4 regions of the Nonomuraea sp. 3N208 genome follow, and region 1 is predicted to be linked to each of the others. Evidence: riboswitches for the same ligand, from Rfam matches in the RefSeq annotation. Region 1 holds a riboswitch; each other region holds the start of a gene.
The links. Region 1 has a riboswitch for thiamine pyrophosphate ahead of ACTWPT_RS51090 (TenA family protein). Riboswitches for the same ligand answer to the same signal wherever they lie in the genome.
Positions count from the first base shown of each region.

Region 2: it holds a riboswitch for thiamine pyrophosphate, as region 1 does, so the genes downstream of both, thiC (phosphomethylpyrimidine synthase ThiC) here and ACTWPT_RS51090 (TenA family protein) in region 1, are expected to answer to the same signal.
Region 3: it holds a riboswitch for thiamine pyrophosphate, as region 1 does, so the genes downstream of both, ACTWPT_RS03065 (FAD-dependent oxidoreductase) here and ACTWPT_RS51090 (TenA family protein) in region 1, are expected to answer to the same signal.
Region 4: it holds a riboswitch for thiamine pyrophosphate, as region 1 does, so the genes downstream of both, ACTWPT_RS33090 (purine-cytosine permease family protein) here and ACTWPT_RS51090 (TenA family protein) in region 1, are expected to answer to the same signal.

Region 1 covers NZ_JBQQBR010000055.1:30,903-34,656, reverse strand. Annotated here, with positions in the region: gene ACTWPT_RS51105 (hypothetical protein) at 125-733, shown strand; gene ACTWPT_RS51100 (DNA polymerase domain-containing protein) at 774-1,724, opposite strand; gene ACTWPT_RS51095 (histidine phosphatase family protein) at 1,748-2,368, shown strand; TPP riboswitch at 2,388-2,483, shown strand; gene ACTWPT_RS51090 (TenA family protein) at 2,471-3,151, shown strand; gene ACTWPT_RS51085 (maleylpyruvate isomerase family mycothiol-dependent enzyme) at 3,155-3,754, opposite strand, start outside.
Region 2 covers NZ_JBQQBR010000001.1:13,852-17,605, reverse strand. Annotated here, with positions in the region: gene ACTWPT_RS00115 (SDR family oxidoreductase) at 1-616, shown strand, start outside; gene thiC (phosphomethylpyrimidine synthase ThiC) at 553-2,157, opposite strand; TPP riboswitch at 2,150-2,262, opposite strand; gene ACTWPT_RS00105 (class I SAM-dependent DNA methyltransferase) at 2,314-2,919, shown strand; gene ACTWPT_RS00100 (hypothetical protein) at 2,958-3,311, shown strand; gene ACTWPT_RS00095 (universal stress protein) at 3,324-3,754, shown strand, end outside.
Region 3 covers NZ_JBQQBR010000002.1:143,918-147,671, reverse strand. Annotated here, with positions in the region: gene ACTWPT_RS03075 (Rv2175c family DNA-binding protein) at 1-93, opposite strand, end outside; gene ACTWPT_RS03070 (NAD(P)/FAD-dependent oxidoreductase) at 124-1,287, opposite strand; TPP riboswitch at 1,346-1,462, shown strand; gene ACTWPT_RS03065 (FAD-dependent oxidoreductase) at 1,431-2,678, shown strand; gene thiS (sulfur carrier protein ThiS) at 2,675-2,875, shown strand; gene ACTWPT_RS03055 (thiazole synthase) at 2,868-3,623, shown strand.
Region 4 covers NZ_JBQQBR010000024.1:133,040-136,793, reverse strand. Annotated here, with positions in the region: gene ACTWPT_RS33095 (methylated-DNA--[protein]-cysteine S-methyltransferase) at 3-581, shown strand; gene ACTWPT_RS33090 (purine-cytosine permease family protein) at 541-1,878, opposite strand; TPP riboswitch at 1,869-1,982, opposite strand; gene ACTWPT_RS33085 (rhodanese-like domain-containing protein) at 2,022-2,345, opposite strand; gene ACTWPT_RS33080 (winged helix-turn-helix transcriptional regulator) at 2,342-2,776, opposite strand; gene ACTWPT_RS33075 (MFS transporter) at 2,852-3,754, shown strand, end outside.

The DNA of each region.
Region 1 (3,754 bases):
AGATGCCGTCCCCGCGCTGCTGGCTTCTCCAGTCGCGCGACCCCCTGGGATCCTCTCGGCTTGACCTTCACGCGACGTCAACGTGTCCAATCGGAGGTGACCGGCGCCGAGGGAAAGGACTGCGATGCTCAAAGCCGCGCTACGGATCTTGGGGTTCGAGCTCAAGGGCCTGGCCAGCATAGGATTGTGGATCTTTCGCCGCCGGCACGGCGTGCCCGGGGGCGCGTCCGTAGCGACGTACGCGAAGGAGCAGACGTTCACGCTGTCGCTGATGTTGTTCGCCATGGCGGTCGAGACCGTGGTCGTCGACGTGCTGCTCGTCGCGACCGGTGTGCCCGCGTGGATTCGGTTCACGGTGCTGATCGGCGATGTGTACGGGCTGCTGTTCGGAGTCATGCTGGCCGCGGCCAGCGTCACCCGGCCGCATGTGATCACCGCTGACGAGCTGCGCATCAGGTACGGCGCCTACCTCGACCTGCGCGTACCCCGGGAGCGCATCGCCGCCGTGCGCACGAGCCGCAACGACAACGAGGGCAGCATGGTTTCGGTCAAGAACGGGCACGTGAGGGTGGCGGTCGCGTCCCGGACCAACGTGACGATCGAGCTGACCGAGCCGGTCGCGTTCCTCCGCCCGCTCGGCCGCCGCGCGGAGGCCACCACGATCAGCTTCTTCGCCGACAAACCGGAGGCGGTGGTGGCCGGTCTGCGATCCGATCGCGTCGTACGTTCCTAACGCCAGGTCCACGTCCAGCGCTGTCGCACCGCGCCACCTCCTACTCGGCGTCGCGGCGGGCACGTGCGCGGCGCTTGCCCTCGTGCATCGCCTGCACGCGGGCGATCGGGATCGTGTGCCCCTCCTCGATCAGGTCGGCCGGGAGCCGCTGCGGTGCGGGCATCGCCTCGGCCCACGGGTCGGCGTCCTTGAGCAGCCCGGCCGCGGTGTGCACGGTGAAGTCGCGCGCCGACACCCGGTCGAGATCCGACCAGGGCACAGGGAAGGACACGGGCGCGCCGGGCCGCACGCGCGGGCTGTACGCGGCCACGACCGTGGCGCCGCCCGCCCTCGTGGAGTCGATGAACACCTTGCCCGCGCGATCCTCGCGGATGAACGCCGTGGTGGCCAGCGCCGGATCCACCCGCTCGGCGCGGGCGCCCAGCGCGCGGGTGGCCGCGGCCAGGTCATCCACAGCGGTCCCCGCCACCACGGGGACGAACACATGCACGCCCTTGGCCCCGCTGGTCTTCACCGCGCCCGCCAGCCCACAGTCCTCCAGCGCCTGGCGGACCAGGAACGCGGCCCGCACGGCCAGTTGGAAGGACTCGCTGCCTTCTGGCGGGTCGAGGTCGAGCACCATGTGCGTCGGCTGGTCGCCGGCGAACAGCGACGGGTGGTACTCGACCGCCCGCTGGTTGGCGAACCACAGCAGCGTACGCCGGTCGTCGCACACGGCGTAGGTCACCTGCCGGCGGGACGCCTCGGCCCAAACGGAGAACCGCTTCACCCATTCGGGGGCGTATTTCGGCAGGTTCTTCTGCATGAAGGGATCCTGCCCCGGGCGTACCCGGATGACCGAGAGCGCGCGGTCACGCAGGACCGGGATGATCCGGTCGGCGACCGCGTCGAGGTAGTCGACCAGGTCGCGCTTGGTGGCGTCCGCCCCGTCGAACAGCGGTTGGTCGAGGTTGCTCAGGGCCACCCCGTCGCGCGTCTCATCGCTGCTCACCCGCCTCACCATATAGGGGAAGAATGGGCGAGACCATGACCCGTTACCTGTATCTCGCCCGCCACGGCGAAGCCACGCCGGACGGCCACGCCCTGACCGGCGATGGCCGCCGCCAGGCCGCGCTGCTAGGCGCACGCCTGCGGGAAGTGCCCTTCGCCGCCATCCACCACGGCCCGCTCCCCCGGACGACACAGACCGCCCGGCTGATCGGCGAGCACCTTCCCGGCGTCCCCGTGCACGCCTCCGAGGCCGCCGGCGACTACATCCCGTACCTGCCGCGCAAGGAGGAACTCGCCCCCGAGTACGCCGACCGTCTCCTCGGGTTCGTCGCCCAGTTCCCCGCGGACGAACGCGACCGCGGCCCGGCCCTCGCCGCCGAGGCCGAGCGTGCGTTCACGGGTCCCGTGGCGGACGGAACCCGGCACGAGCTGGTGGTCACGCACAACTTCCTCATCGGCTGGCTCGTCCGCGCCGCGCTGGACGCCCCGGAATGGCGCTGGCTCGGCCTCAACCACTGCAACGCCGCCCTGACCGTCATCCGGTACGCACCCGACCGCCCGTCCTCCGTGCTCTTCTTCAACGACATGGGGCACCTGCCCGCCGAGCTCCGCTGGACCGGCTTCCCGCCCGAGCTGCGCGAGTGAGCCCTTTGTTACAGTGGGCCGCGTTGACGCGGGGTGCCCGGACGTCCGGGCTGAGATCACACCCGTCGAACCTGCTCTAGCTCGCACTAGCGAAGGGACGTCATGTTCTGCGATGACATGTGGCTGCGCACGGCCGAGCTGATGAAAGCCATCCACGACCACCCCTTCAACGTCGCGCTCGGCGACGGCACGCTCGAGCGCGACCGGTTCGCGTTCTACATCGTGCAGGACGGCCGCTACCTGGAGGCGTTCTCCAAGGCGCTGGCCACGGCGTCGGCGCGGGCCACCGACCCGGCGGACGCGGCGTTCTTCGCCCAGAGCGCGCACACCGCGCTGGCGGCCGAGCGCCTGCTGCACGCCGGCTACGTCAAGGAACTAATGCTCGACGCCGAAGTGGCCGCCATCGCCACGTCGCCGACCTGCCTGGCGTACGCGTCGTTCCTGCAGGCCACGGCACTCGCCGCGCCGTATCCCGTGCTGGCCGCGGCGGTGCTGCCGTGCTTCTGGATCTACCAGGACGTCGGCACGGCGCTGCTGGGGCGCACTGGTGACGTGCCGGACCACCCGTACCGGAAGTGGATCGATACCTATTCGGACCCAGGGTTCGCGGCGTCCGTCCAGCAGGCAAAGACCATCGCCGACCGGCTGGCCGCCACCACGGATCCGGCGACCAGACAGGCCATGACCGAGGCGTACTGCACGGCGGCGGCGTACGAGTGGATGTTCTGGGACAGCGCCTGGCGGCGCGAGACCTGGCCCACTGCGGAGTGGCTCGCCCCCTGACCGCTATGGCAGGCGCGTGGTCAGCGCCGCCGTGCCGGCCCCGGTGAGGCTCGGCAGCGCGGCCGGGCGCCCGCTCAGCAGCAGGAGCAGCGCCTGGATGGAACCCTCCACCACCTCGCCCGCCCCGACCGTCCAGTCCACGTCGGTGGCCACGAGCCGGAGCCCGCGCAGCCGCCGCTGCGGATGGAAGGGGAAGCCGCGCTCCCAGATGTGGGTGGCGCAGGCGCGGGCCGGAACGTGCGGCATGGCGCGCTCGATGCCGAGCGGCACCGTGATGTCCTGGCCGTGGACGAGCGCGTCGAACAGCGGGTCGAGCGGCTTGGTCGAGGGTGCCCGGCGGCGTGAGCCGGCCGACTCGCGCACCTGCGCGACGATCTCACCGATCGGCAGCCTCGCGTGCCGTACGGCCGAGTCATGGACCATGCGGTTGAAGTTGCCGCGTGCCTTGACGAACTCGACCAGCCCCCACGCGAGGTTCACCCGGGTGGCGATCGCCAGGTGGGCGGCCACGTCGCGGACCCGCCACCCGGCACACAGCGACGGCCGCTCCCAGTCCTGCTCCGGCAGCGAGTCGAGCAGGTCGGCCAGGCCGCGCCGCTCGAT
Region 2 (3,754 bases), on a different contig from region 1:
CGGGGAGGCAGGGCGGCACTGCGCGCTGCTGCCCGGCGACCTGGGCGACCGCGCCCACTGCGGCGCGGTCGTCGAGCAGGCGGTGTCCGAGCTGGGCGGGCTGGACGTCCTCGTCAACAACGTGGCCTACCAAGCGCCGGTGAACACGCTGGAGGAACTGTCCGACGAGCAGTGGGAGCGTACGTTCGCGGTCAACATCCACAGCTACTACCGCGTGACGAAGGCCGCGCTTCCCCACCTGCGGGAGGGGAGCGCGATCATCAACACCTCCTCGATCAACGGCCTGCGCGGCAACAAGTCGCTCATCGACTACGCGGCCACCAAGGGCGCGATCAACGCCTTCACCTACTCCATGGCGCAGAACCTGGTCGAGCGGGGCATCAGGGTCAACGCCGTGGCGCCGGGGCCGGTGTGGACACCGCTGATCCCGGCCACGATGCCGGAGGAGAAGGTGGAGAAGTTCGGGCAGCACGTGCCGATGGGGCGGCCCGCCGATCCGGACGAGATCGCCCCGTCGTACGTGTTCTTCGCCGCCGAGCGGCTGTCGTCGTACTACACGGGCGAGGTGCTGGCCCCGGTCGGCGGCGAGACCCTGTCGGCCGGGGAGCCGGGCTGATCGACGTAGACGGTGCCGCCACGCTGCCGGAACTCCGCCGCCTTGTCCGCGTAGCCCGCCTCGCGAATGTCGTGGCTGATCCGCATGGAGCAGAACTTCGGCCCGCACATCGAGCAGAAGTGCGCGGTCTTGGCAGGCGCGGCAGGCAGGGTCTCGTCGTGGAACGCGCGGGCGGTCTCGGGGTCGAGCGACAGGTCGAACTGGTCCTCCCAGCGGAACTCGAACCGCGCGTCCGACAGCGCGTCGTCCCATTCCTGCGCCCGCGGGTGTCCCTTTGCCAGGTCCGCGGCGTGGGCGGCGATCTTGTACGTGATCACGCCGGTCTTGACGTCGTCCTTGTCCGGCAGGCCGAGGTGTTCCTTGGGGGTGACGTAGCAGAGCATGGCGGTGCCGTACCAGCCGATCATGGCGGCCCCGATGCCGGAGGTGATGTGGTCGTAGCCCGGGGCGATGTCGGTGACCAGCGGCCCGAGCGTGTAGAAGGGGGCGTCGTCGCAGAGCTCGCGCTGCAGGTCGACGTTCTCCTTGATCTTGTGCATGGGCACGTGTCCCGGGCCCTCGATCATGACCTGGACGTCGTGCTCACGCGCGATCCGCGTCAGCTCGCCGAGCGTGCGCAGCTCGGCGAACTGGGCTTCGTCGTTGGCGTCCGCGATCGAGCCGGGCCGCAACCCGTCGCCCAGCGAGAACGACACGTCGTAGCGGGCCAGGATCTCGCACATGTCGGCGAAGTGCTCGTACAGGAAGCTCTCGCGGTGGTGCGCCAGGCACCAGGCGGCCATGATCGAGCCGCCGCGCGAGACGATGCCGGTCTTGCGGCCGGCGGTGAGCGGCACGTACGCCAGCCGCACCCCCGCATGCACGGTCACGTAGTCCACGCCCTGCTCGCACTGCTCGACGAGGGTGTCGCGGTAGACCTCCCACGACAGGTCTTCCGGACGGCCCTTGACCTTCTCCAACGCCTGGTAGATGGGCACGGTGCCGACCGGGACCGGCGAGTTGCGGATGATCCACTCGCGGGTCTCGTGGATGTCCGGGCCGGTGGACAAGTCCATGATCGTGTCCGCGCCCCACCGCGTGGCCCACGTCATCTTCTCGACCTCCTCCTCAATGGAGGACGTCACGGCCGAGTTGCCGATGTTGGCGTTGATCTTCACGAGGAAGTTGCGGCCGATGATCATCGGCTCGGACTCGGGGTGGTTGACGTTGGCGGGGATGATGGCCCGGCCGGCCGCGACCTCCTGGCGTACGAACTCGGCGTCGAGACCCTCGCGGACGGCCACGAACTCCATCTCCCTGGTGATCAGCCCCTTCCTGGCGCAGCCGACCTGGGTGACGGGCTGACCGGCGGCGCGGCGGTCGCGTACCCACTCCTCGCGCAGGCGCGGCAGCCCCTGCCTGACGTCGGTCTCGACGGCGGGGTCGGTGTACGGGCCTGACGTGTCGTACAACGTCACCGCCGATCCGTTCGACAGGCGCACCTGGCGCATCGGCACACGGAGGTCACTGGTGTAAACCTTGGTAAAACGCGCGTCATGCATCGCGCAAACTCCCTTCGCCGGCATTATCCGGAGCAGGTTCTGGCGGTCGGCGGCTGTCAGCCGTCCTCTCAGCCCGGTCCGCACCGGGCTCCCGCGTTGGTCGGCGATGGTCGTACCCACCCTGTGCGCCGCGCCAAACCTGGCATGATCGGGAACATGGACGATCCCACCTCCCGGACGACCGCCACCTACAACCGCATCGCACGGATTTTCGACGAGCGCAGCGCCAATCGCAGCGACGGCTTTCTGGCCTTCCGGCAGCGGTTCGCCGAGGTGGTTCGGGGACCGGTGGCCGACCTGGGGTGTGGTCCTGGGCATGACGCGGCCTGGTTCCTGGAGCAGGGCCTACCGGTCGTCGGGGTCGACCGCTCGACCGAGATGGCCAGGCTGGCCGCTGCCCGCGGAGTGCCCGCCGTGCTGGGCGACCTGCGCAGGCCGCCGCTCGCCCCCGGCTCGCTCGCGGGTCTGTGGTGCTGCGCCGCGCTGCTCCACGTGCCCGCCGACGAGACCGAGCCGACCTTGCGCGCCTGGTCGGCGGCGCTGCGGGCGGACGGTGTGCTCGGTATGAGCACATCGGCCGGCGACAGGCAGGAATGGGAGCCGATCCCGTACGACACCGCGGTCTCCCGGTGGTTCGTGCACCGCGACCCCGACACGCTGCTCGCGATGCTGGAATCGACCGGGTTCGAGGTCTTCGAACACGGTATGAGCACCACCCACCGCACCTGGCTCAACGTGCTGGCGCGCCGCCGCGAGGTTTGATGAGCGCCCTGGGCGGTACGTCCCCATCAGGGGAAACCATGATGAAGATAGCCGCTGTCGCAGGACTCGTGGTGGTGGCCGCGTTGGGAGGGACCACCGCCGCTGGGGACGGCATGGAGCAGCACGAAGTCAGCCAGGAGCAGTACGACACCTTGATGGGCCAATGCCGCTACGCCAATACGGCGCGGGCGCGGACGCAGTGCCGCGCGGACGTCAAGGCCATGTACCGAGTCGGAGAAACCGACCCCACGCTCGACTGCCGCACGTACTCCGGCGTGTCCGTCTGCGGCACGCTGAAGCTCAGCAGGGCCGAGCGCCAGTGCACCAAGGACTCCACGGACCAAGGGCTGCCGTTCCGCCGGGCAGAGGTGGAGTGCTACGCGCTTACCTGAAAGGCGGTCGTTGTGATCATCGTTGGGGTGGACGGCTCACGCACCGGCCTGGAGGCCGCCGCGTGGGCCGCCGCCGAGGCCGCACTTCGCCGCACGTCGCTCGTCGTGGCCCACGCCGTGCCGAAGTGGGTGTGCGAGGAGACACCCGGCGGCCACTACGCCGAGGTCAGGCGGTGGATGCGCGAGGGCGCCACCACGGTGCTCGCGGCAGCCGAGGACCGGGTCCGTCGCGAGCATCCGTCGGTGGAGGTGGCCACCGAGCTGCTGCCCGGCGATCCACGTACCGCGTTGATCCATGCTTGCGAAGGCGCCGAGCTGCTGGTCGTGGGCAGCCGGGGCATCGGCGGCGTACGCGGGCTGCTGGTCGGGTCCGTCGCGCACGGAGTGGCCGCGCACGCTGGCACGAATGTGGTCCTCGTCCGCGAGCCGCCCCGGCCGCCACG
Region 3 (3,754 bases), on a different contig from region 1:
AAGCTCAAGGCGCTGGGCCACTTGGGGGAGCGTCAGCCACTCGTCTACGAGTTGGTCGGTCTCCCGGTCGATCTGTGCAACAGAAAGCGTCACGAAACCACAACTACCACATGCCGTGCTTGCTCAAACAACACAATCTCGTAGGGACACTTCTGGATCTACCAGGCGTTCCGCATCGAGCCGGTGTCCCGCGGCGATGATTCTACGGCCCTGTACGAGGTCTCGCGGCCGGTCCACGGCGAGCACCGCGGCGAGGGCGCCGTCGGCGTCGAGCCAGACGGCCGACCATTTGCCTTCCGGGTCGCCGCGGTAGATGAGGCGCTCTCCCGCCTGGTGGTGCCCGGCGTACTGGACCATGTGCCCGAACTGCTCCGACCAGAAGTACGGCACCGGGTCGTACACCGCGTCCTCGCCCAGCAGAGTCGCCGCGGCGACCTCGGGGGCGTTGAGCGCGGTGTCCCAGTGCTCGATCCTGAGCCTGGTACCGAAGCGGCGCGACCACCACGCGGCGCAGTCTCCGACGGCGACCGTGTCGGGCAGGGAGGCCCGCAGGCGCTCGTCCACGACGACGCCGTTGTGCAGGTCGATGTCGGCGTCGGCCAGCCATTCGACGGCGGGTCGCACGCCGATGCCGGTCACGACCACGTGGGCCTCGACGAACTCGCCGTCCACCAGCCGCACGCCGCCCTCGTCCACGGACCGGACCATGGTGCGGAGACGCAGGTCGATGCCCTCATACCAGCGCTGAGTGCGGGCCCCGATCTCCGGGCCGACGGCGGTCGCGAGCGGGGTGGCGGCCGCCTCGATCACCGTGACCGCGCAGCCGGCGCGGCGGGCGGCGGTGGCCACCTCGGCGCCGATCCAGCCGGCGCCGATGATCGCGACCCGGGCGCCGGGCACGAGCATGGCCCTGAGCTCGTGGGCGTCGTCGAGCGTGCGCAGCACGTGCTGGGGACCGTCGCCGGGCAGCCTGATCGGCTCGGATCCGGTCGCGATGACCAGGCCGTCGTAGCCGATCTCGCCCTCGGTCGTCTCCACGACGCCCGCGCGCAGCGCCTTGGCGCTCACGCCCGGGCGGAAGGCGACGTCGAGTGCGGCCAGGTCGGTGTCGAAGAAGCTGGTCTCGGCGTCGCCGAGCAGCACGCTCTTGGACAGGGGCGGGCGGTCATAGGGGCGATGCCGCTCCTGCCCGATCAGGGTGATCCCGCCGCCGAACCCGCGCCCGCGCAGCGCCTCCACCGTGCGGACGCCTGCCAGGCCCGCTCCCACCACCACGACATGGTCCACGTTCAAGACCCTAACGGGGAGCGTGCTTCGGCGTCGCACCGAGGCCGTAGGCTGGGGACGTAAGACGCGCGGGAGTCCGGCCGTTACCGGGCTGAGAGGAAGGCTGCACCGGGCCTTCGACCGCAAGACACCTGATCCGGATCATGCCGGCGAAGGGAGCGCATGTGGATGTGATCGTAGGCGGCGGGATCGTCGGGCTGTCCATCGCGTGGCGGCTGGCCCGCTCCGGGCGGCCGGTCACGGTGGTGGATCCGGCCCCGGCCTCTGGAGCTTCGTACGCGGCGGCGGGGATGCTGGCCCCGGTCAGCGAGGTGACCTACACGGAGACGCCGCTGCTGCGACTGGGGATGGCGTCACTGCGCCGCTGGCCCGCCTTCGCCACCGAACTGGCCGAGGACGCGGGCTGGGTGGCGGCCGATGCCGGCGCAGGCGCCGCGGGCGGGCCCCGGGTCGGGCCGTTCGGCGGGCTGGAGATCGGCGACGGGCCGCGGCGCGGGCTGGACCTGCGGGCGGACGGGACGCTCGACGTGGCGTTCGGAGCCGACGATCTGGCGGCGCTGGACGAGCTGGCGGCGTACATGGACAAGCTCGGGCTGCCGGTCGAGCGGTTGACCGGGCGCGAATGCCGGCGCCTGGAGCCCATGCTGGCCCCGTCGGTGCGCGGCGGGCTGCTCGCTCCCGAGGACGCCTGGGTGGACCCGCGGCGGGTGACGACTGCCCTGCTCGCGGCTCTGGACCGGCTGCACGTGCCGCTGGTGCGGGCGCGCGCCGCGGGCCTCCTGCGGGACGCGGACGGCAAGGTCGTCGGGGTACGCCTCGAGCCGCCACGAGAAGGGCCTCAGCCACCGTCCGAGCTGCGGGCGGAGCGGGTCGTCCTGGCGGCCGGGGCCTGGAGCGCCGAGCTGGCCGAGGTGCCGGTGCGGCCGGTCAAGGGGCAGATCATGCGGTTGCGTTCCCCGCAGCCGCTGCTGAGCCGGTGCGTACGCGGCACCGTGCACGGCTCGTACGTCTACCTGGTCCCCCGCGGCGACGGCGAGCTGGTGGTCGGGGCCACCCAGGAGGAGCTGGGGTTCGACACCAGAGTGACCGCGGGCGGGCTCTACGAGCTGCTGCGCGACGCCAGGGAGCTGGTGCCGGGCGTGACCGAGCTGGAGGTCGCCGACGTGGTGGCCGGGCTCCGGCCGGGCACGCCGGACAACCTGCCGATCATCGGCCCGAGCGGGACGCCGGGGCTCACCCTGGCCACCGGGCATTACCGGGGCGGTGTGCTGCTCGCGCCGCTCACGGCCGCGCTCGTGCTGGGCAACTCGGGCGACTCGGGCGACTCGGGCGGCGAAGAGGGTGAGCTGGCGGCGTTGTGCTCGCCGGGGAGGTTTCGGGAAATCTCATGATTGTGACGATCAACGGGGCCGCGCATGAGGTCGCCGACGGCACCACGGTGGCGCAGGCCGTACGAACGTTGACCGCGGCCACCACCGGGGTGGCCGTGGCCGTGAACGACGAGGTGGTCATGCGGAGCGCATGGGAGACGACGGCGCTCAGCGACAGCGACCGCATGGAGGTTCTGACGGCGGTGCAAGGTGGATGATCTGATCATCGCCGGGGAGAAGTTCTCCTCCCGGCTCATCATGGGAACCGGCGGCGCGCCCTCCCTCGAAGTGCTCGATCAGGCGCTGGCCGCGTCCGGCACCGAGCTGACCACGGTCGCCATGCGGCGCCTCGACCCGGCCGCCCGCGGCTCCGTACTGGACGTGCTGCACAAGCGGGACATCAAGGTGCTCCCGAACACGGCCGGCTGCTTCACGGCGGGCGAGGCGGTGCTGACGGCGCGGCTGGCCAGGGAGGCGCTCGGCACGAACTGGGTCAAGCTCGAGGTCATCGCCGACGAGCGGACGCTGCTGCCCGACCCGATCGAGACGTTCGACGCGGCCGAGCGGCTGGTGGCGGACGGGTTCGTGGTGCTGCCGTACATCGGCGACGATCCTGCGCTGGCGCGGCGGCTGGAGCAGTCCGGCTGCGCGGCCGTGATGCCCCTGGGAGCGCCGATCGGCTCGGGACTGGGCATCCGCAACCCGCACAACATCGAGCTGATCGTGGAGGCCGCCTCGGTGCCGGTGGTCCTCGACGCGGGCATCGGCACGGCCAGCGACGCCGCGCTGGCGATGGAGCTGGGCTGCGACGCCGTACTGCTCGCCACGGCGGTCACCCGGGCGCAGCGGCCCGATCTCATGGCGGCGGCCATGAAGTCGGCGGTCGTGGCGGGGCGGCTGGCGCGGCAGGCGGGCCGCATCCCGCGCCGCCGCTACGCCGAGGCGTCCTCCCCGATGACCCCCTGACCTTCCCGATGATCCCCTGAAATCACCGATGCCCGGCGATCGTCATGACAGGCCCGAAGCCCGGGGTCGGCGTGACACGCCCGAAGCTCGGCGGCGTGACACGCCCGAGAGTCGGCGGCGTCATTATGTCT
Region 4 (3,754 bases), on a different contig from region 1:
GCATGACGAGCGGCGATCTGGATGCCCTGCTACGCGTGACCTCCACCACCTATCGGGGCCAGACGCCGCCGGACATCGCCTTCGGCACCTACGACGGCGCGCTGGGCCGGTTGGTGCTGGCGGTTACCGGCAAAGGCGTCGCCGCGTGCTCCTTCGAGCCGGAGAACGCCGTCTTCGAGCTGGTCACCAGGCATGTGGGCAGGTTCATCGGCCCGGACCCGCGCCGGCTCGACCCGGTGCGCAGGGAGCTGGACGCCTATTTCTCCGGCCGCCTGCGTGCGTTCGCCACGCCAGTGGACCTGACGCTGGCCACGTCCTTCGCCCGTACGGTGCTGCAGAAGACCATGGCGGTGCCGTACGGCACGACTACGACGCTGGAGGAGATCGGCGCGAGCATCGGCAGGCCGCGCGCGTTGCGGGCGATCGGCAACGCGCTGGCCTCCAACCCCGTCTGCGTGGTCGTGCCGTGCCACCGGGTGGTGCGCGAGGACGGCGGGATCGGCGACTACGCGGGCGGCCCGGCCGCCAAGCAGCACCTGCTCAACGTCGAGCAACGCGCGGCCGCAGCAGCAGACCGATGAGCAGCGTCACCAGCGCGGCCACCAAGGCCCCGCCGAGCGCGCCGTTCATCCAGGACTGCCGGGTGAAGCCGATCACCTCGCGAGTTCCCGTCCAGAAGTCGTCCCACGCCGGGACGGTAGGCGTCGAGGTGGTCAGCCAGTAGGCGACGAAGCCGAGCGCCCACGGCACCAGCATCGTCCAGCGCAAGGGGGCGTTCTCGGCGGTGTTCCACCGATCCGCGCGCCCCAGCACGAAGTAGTCGACGGCGAGCACCGCGAACATCGGCACGAACACCGCGCCGATCACGCCGAGGAAGGCGCCGTACGAGGTGACGTCCACGACCAGCGCGATCGCGACGGTGAGCACGCCGATGCCGGTGGAGAACACTCTCCGGTCCACGCGCGGCATCAGGTTCTGCAGCGACACGGTGGTCGAGTAGACATTGGCGAACGACTGGTCGGTCTCACGCAGCACCAGGATCGCGAAGAACAACGCGCCCACCGGCGCCGCCACGAACGGGCTGAACACCGCCGTGCCGTCGGCGAGCACCGCGTTCGCCCCGGCGATGGCGACCGCGTACACGCCCAGCCCCAGGCAGGCGACCTGGGCCAGCGTGTAGCCGCCCACCACGCCGGTGAACGCGGCCTTGCTGGACCTGGAGTGCCTGGCGAAGTCGGCGGCCATAGGCACCCACGACACCGACAGCGCGATCACGTAGTCCACGGCGGCGGGGAAGGCGGTCCAGTTCCCACCGGTGTGCGCGGGCGCCTCGGACACGAGGAACCAGGTGAACCAGATCATGGACACGATCACGCCGATGGTGACGTACCGCCGGATCAGGCGGACCGCCCCGAGCGGCCAGATCGTGAGCGCGGTGGTCAGCACCCCGGCCGCGATCACCCACACCTGGTACGGGATGCCGCCGAAGATCGCGGTGGCGGCCTTGGCGATCACCCAGAGCTCGAACGCGCCCCAGCCGAGCATCTGGACGATATTCAGCACCGTGGGAACGTAGGACGCCTTGGCACCGAACAGCCCCCGCAGCAGCACCATCGAGGGCTGCCCCGTCTGGGTGCCGGGGATGGCGGCAAGGCCCACCATGGACGTGCCGATCAGGCTGCCGACCACGGTGGCGGTGAGTGCGGCGATCAGGCTGAGCGGGGCGTTGCCGAGGGGGTTGAGCAGGTAGAGGGCGCCCGAGAAGCCCAGGAGACTGACTCCGAGGTTCGCCCAGAGCGCGCCCTGATCGAGCACGCCGAGCGTTTTCGGGGGCGTTCCCTCGAGGGTCAGCGGAACTTCGTCGGCGACATGTGTCATCGCGCACTCCCTACGCCGGCATTACCCGGACAGGTTCAGGCGGTCGGCAGCGGATGGATAGCTGCCCTCTCAGCCCGGCACCCCGAGCTCCCGCGACAATCTGAAGTTAGCGCCCTCATGATGCCATAAAGGGAGATTTCGCGTTAGGCCACGAAAGGTTGCTGTCCGGTCTCGCTGACCATCGGGCGGCGCGCGGCCTCCCACGACTGCATGCCGCCGCCGACGTTGACCGCCTCCCGCCCGAGCTGGTTGAGCCAGGCCGCCACCTGCAACGACCGCCCGCCCACCCGGCAGACGACGTAGACCGTGCGGTCACCGGGCACCTCGTCGACCCGCTGCTGGATCTGGGTCATGGGAATGTGCACGGCGTCAGGGGCGTGGCCGGCCACCCATTCGTCCTGCTCACGCACGTCGAGCAGGTAAGCGTCGCCAGGAAGGGCACTGGCCTCGATCTCAGGAACGGTCATGCCTCCATCATCTCTTGCCTTGCGTCATACTCGGCACGCGCCGTCGCGATCTCCACCTGGTGCTCCTCGGTCCAGGTGACCAGGGCCTTGATCGTCTGGTGCAAGGTACGGCCGAGCGGCGTCAACGCGTAGTCCACCCTGGGCGGCACCACGGGGTACACCGTACGGGACACCAGCCCGTCGCGTTCCAGGTGACGCAGGGTCACGCTGAGCATGCGCTGGCTGACGCCGTCGATCTCGCGGCGCAGCTGGGAGAAACGCAGGCTCTGGCAGTCGAGCAACGCGATGACCAGCAGCGACCACTTGTCCGCGATGCGGTCCAGTATCTGGCGGACCTCGCAGTCCTCCCGCGCGTCCCACTGCCGCACGTCATAGTCGTCGTCCACGGTGCTGTCGCAGTAACTGAGTGATCTGAAAGTGCCGTCTTCCATGACATTCCATGCTGGCCCAAGATGTGGACGGTTACAAGAGAGAACCGACTGCCTATACGTAACCGGGGGTTTGTCATGCCTGCCCGTTCCTGGGGCGTCCTCGCCGTCTTGTGCGGCGCCATCTTCCTCGAGGGCATCGACGTGGCCATGCTGAACGTCGCCCTCCCGTCCATCCGGGCCGACCTGGGGTTGTCCACGGGCATGCTGAGCGGGGTCGTGAGCGCGTACGTGCTCGGCTACGGCGGTTTCATGCTGCTGGGCGGCCGAGCGGCCGACCTGCTGGGCCGCCGCCGCATGTTCCTGCTCTGGCTCGGGGTGTTCTTGGCGTTCTCCGGCCTCGGCGGTTTCGCGGACGAGGGCTGGGTCCTGCTGATCGCCCGCTTCGTCACAGGCGTGGCCGCCGCATTCATGACCCCGGCGGGCCTCTCCTTGATCACCACGACGTTCCCCGAGGGCCGGCTACGCAACCGTGCCCTGCTCATCTACGCGGGAACGGCCGCAGGCGGCTTCGCGCTCGGCCTGGTGATCGGCGGCCTGCTCACAGCCTTCGGCTGGCGCTGGGTCTTCTTCGCGCCGGTGCTGATGTCGGCGGCGATCCTGGCCGTCGCCATCCCCCTGATCAAGGAGCCCGTCGCAGAACGGCCCCCGGCCACGGGGTTCGACCTGGCGGGCGCCGTCACCATCACGGGCGCGATGATGCTGCTGGTCTACGGCGTCGTACGCCTGGAGCACCCAGCCGAAGGGTGGCCGCTGACGGTCGCGGCCATCGCCGGCGGCCTGGCCCTGCTCGCGGCCTTCGCCACCGTCGAGCGCCGCTCCGCCAGCCCGCTGGTGCGACTCGGCATCCTCAGATCGGGCGCCCTGGTCCGAGCCAACCTGATGGCCGCCCTCTTGACCGCCTCGTTCTTCGGCTTCCAGTTCCTGATCACGCTCTACCTGCAGGAGTTGCGCGGCTGGTCCACCATCCAGACCGGCCTG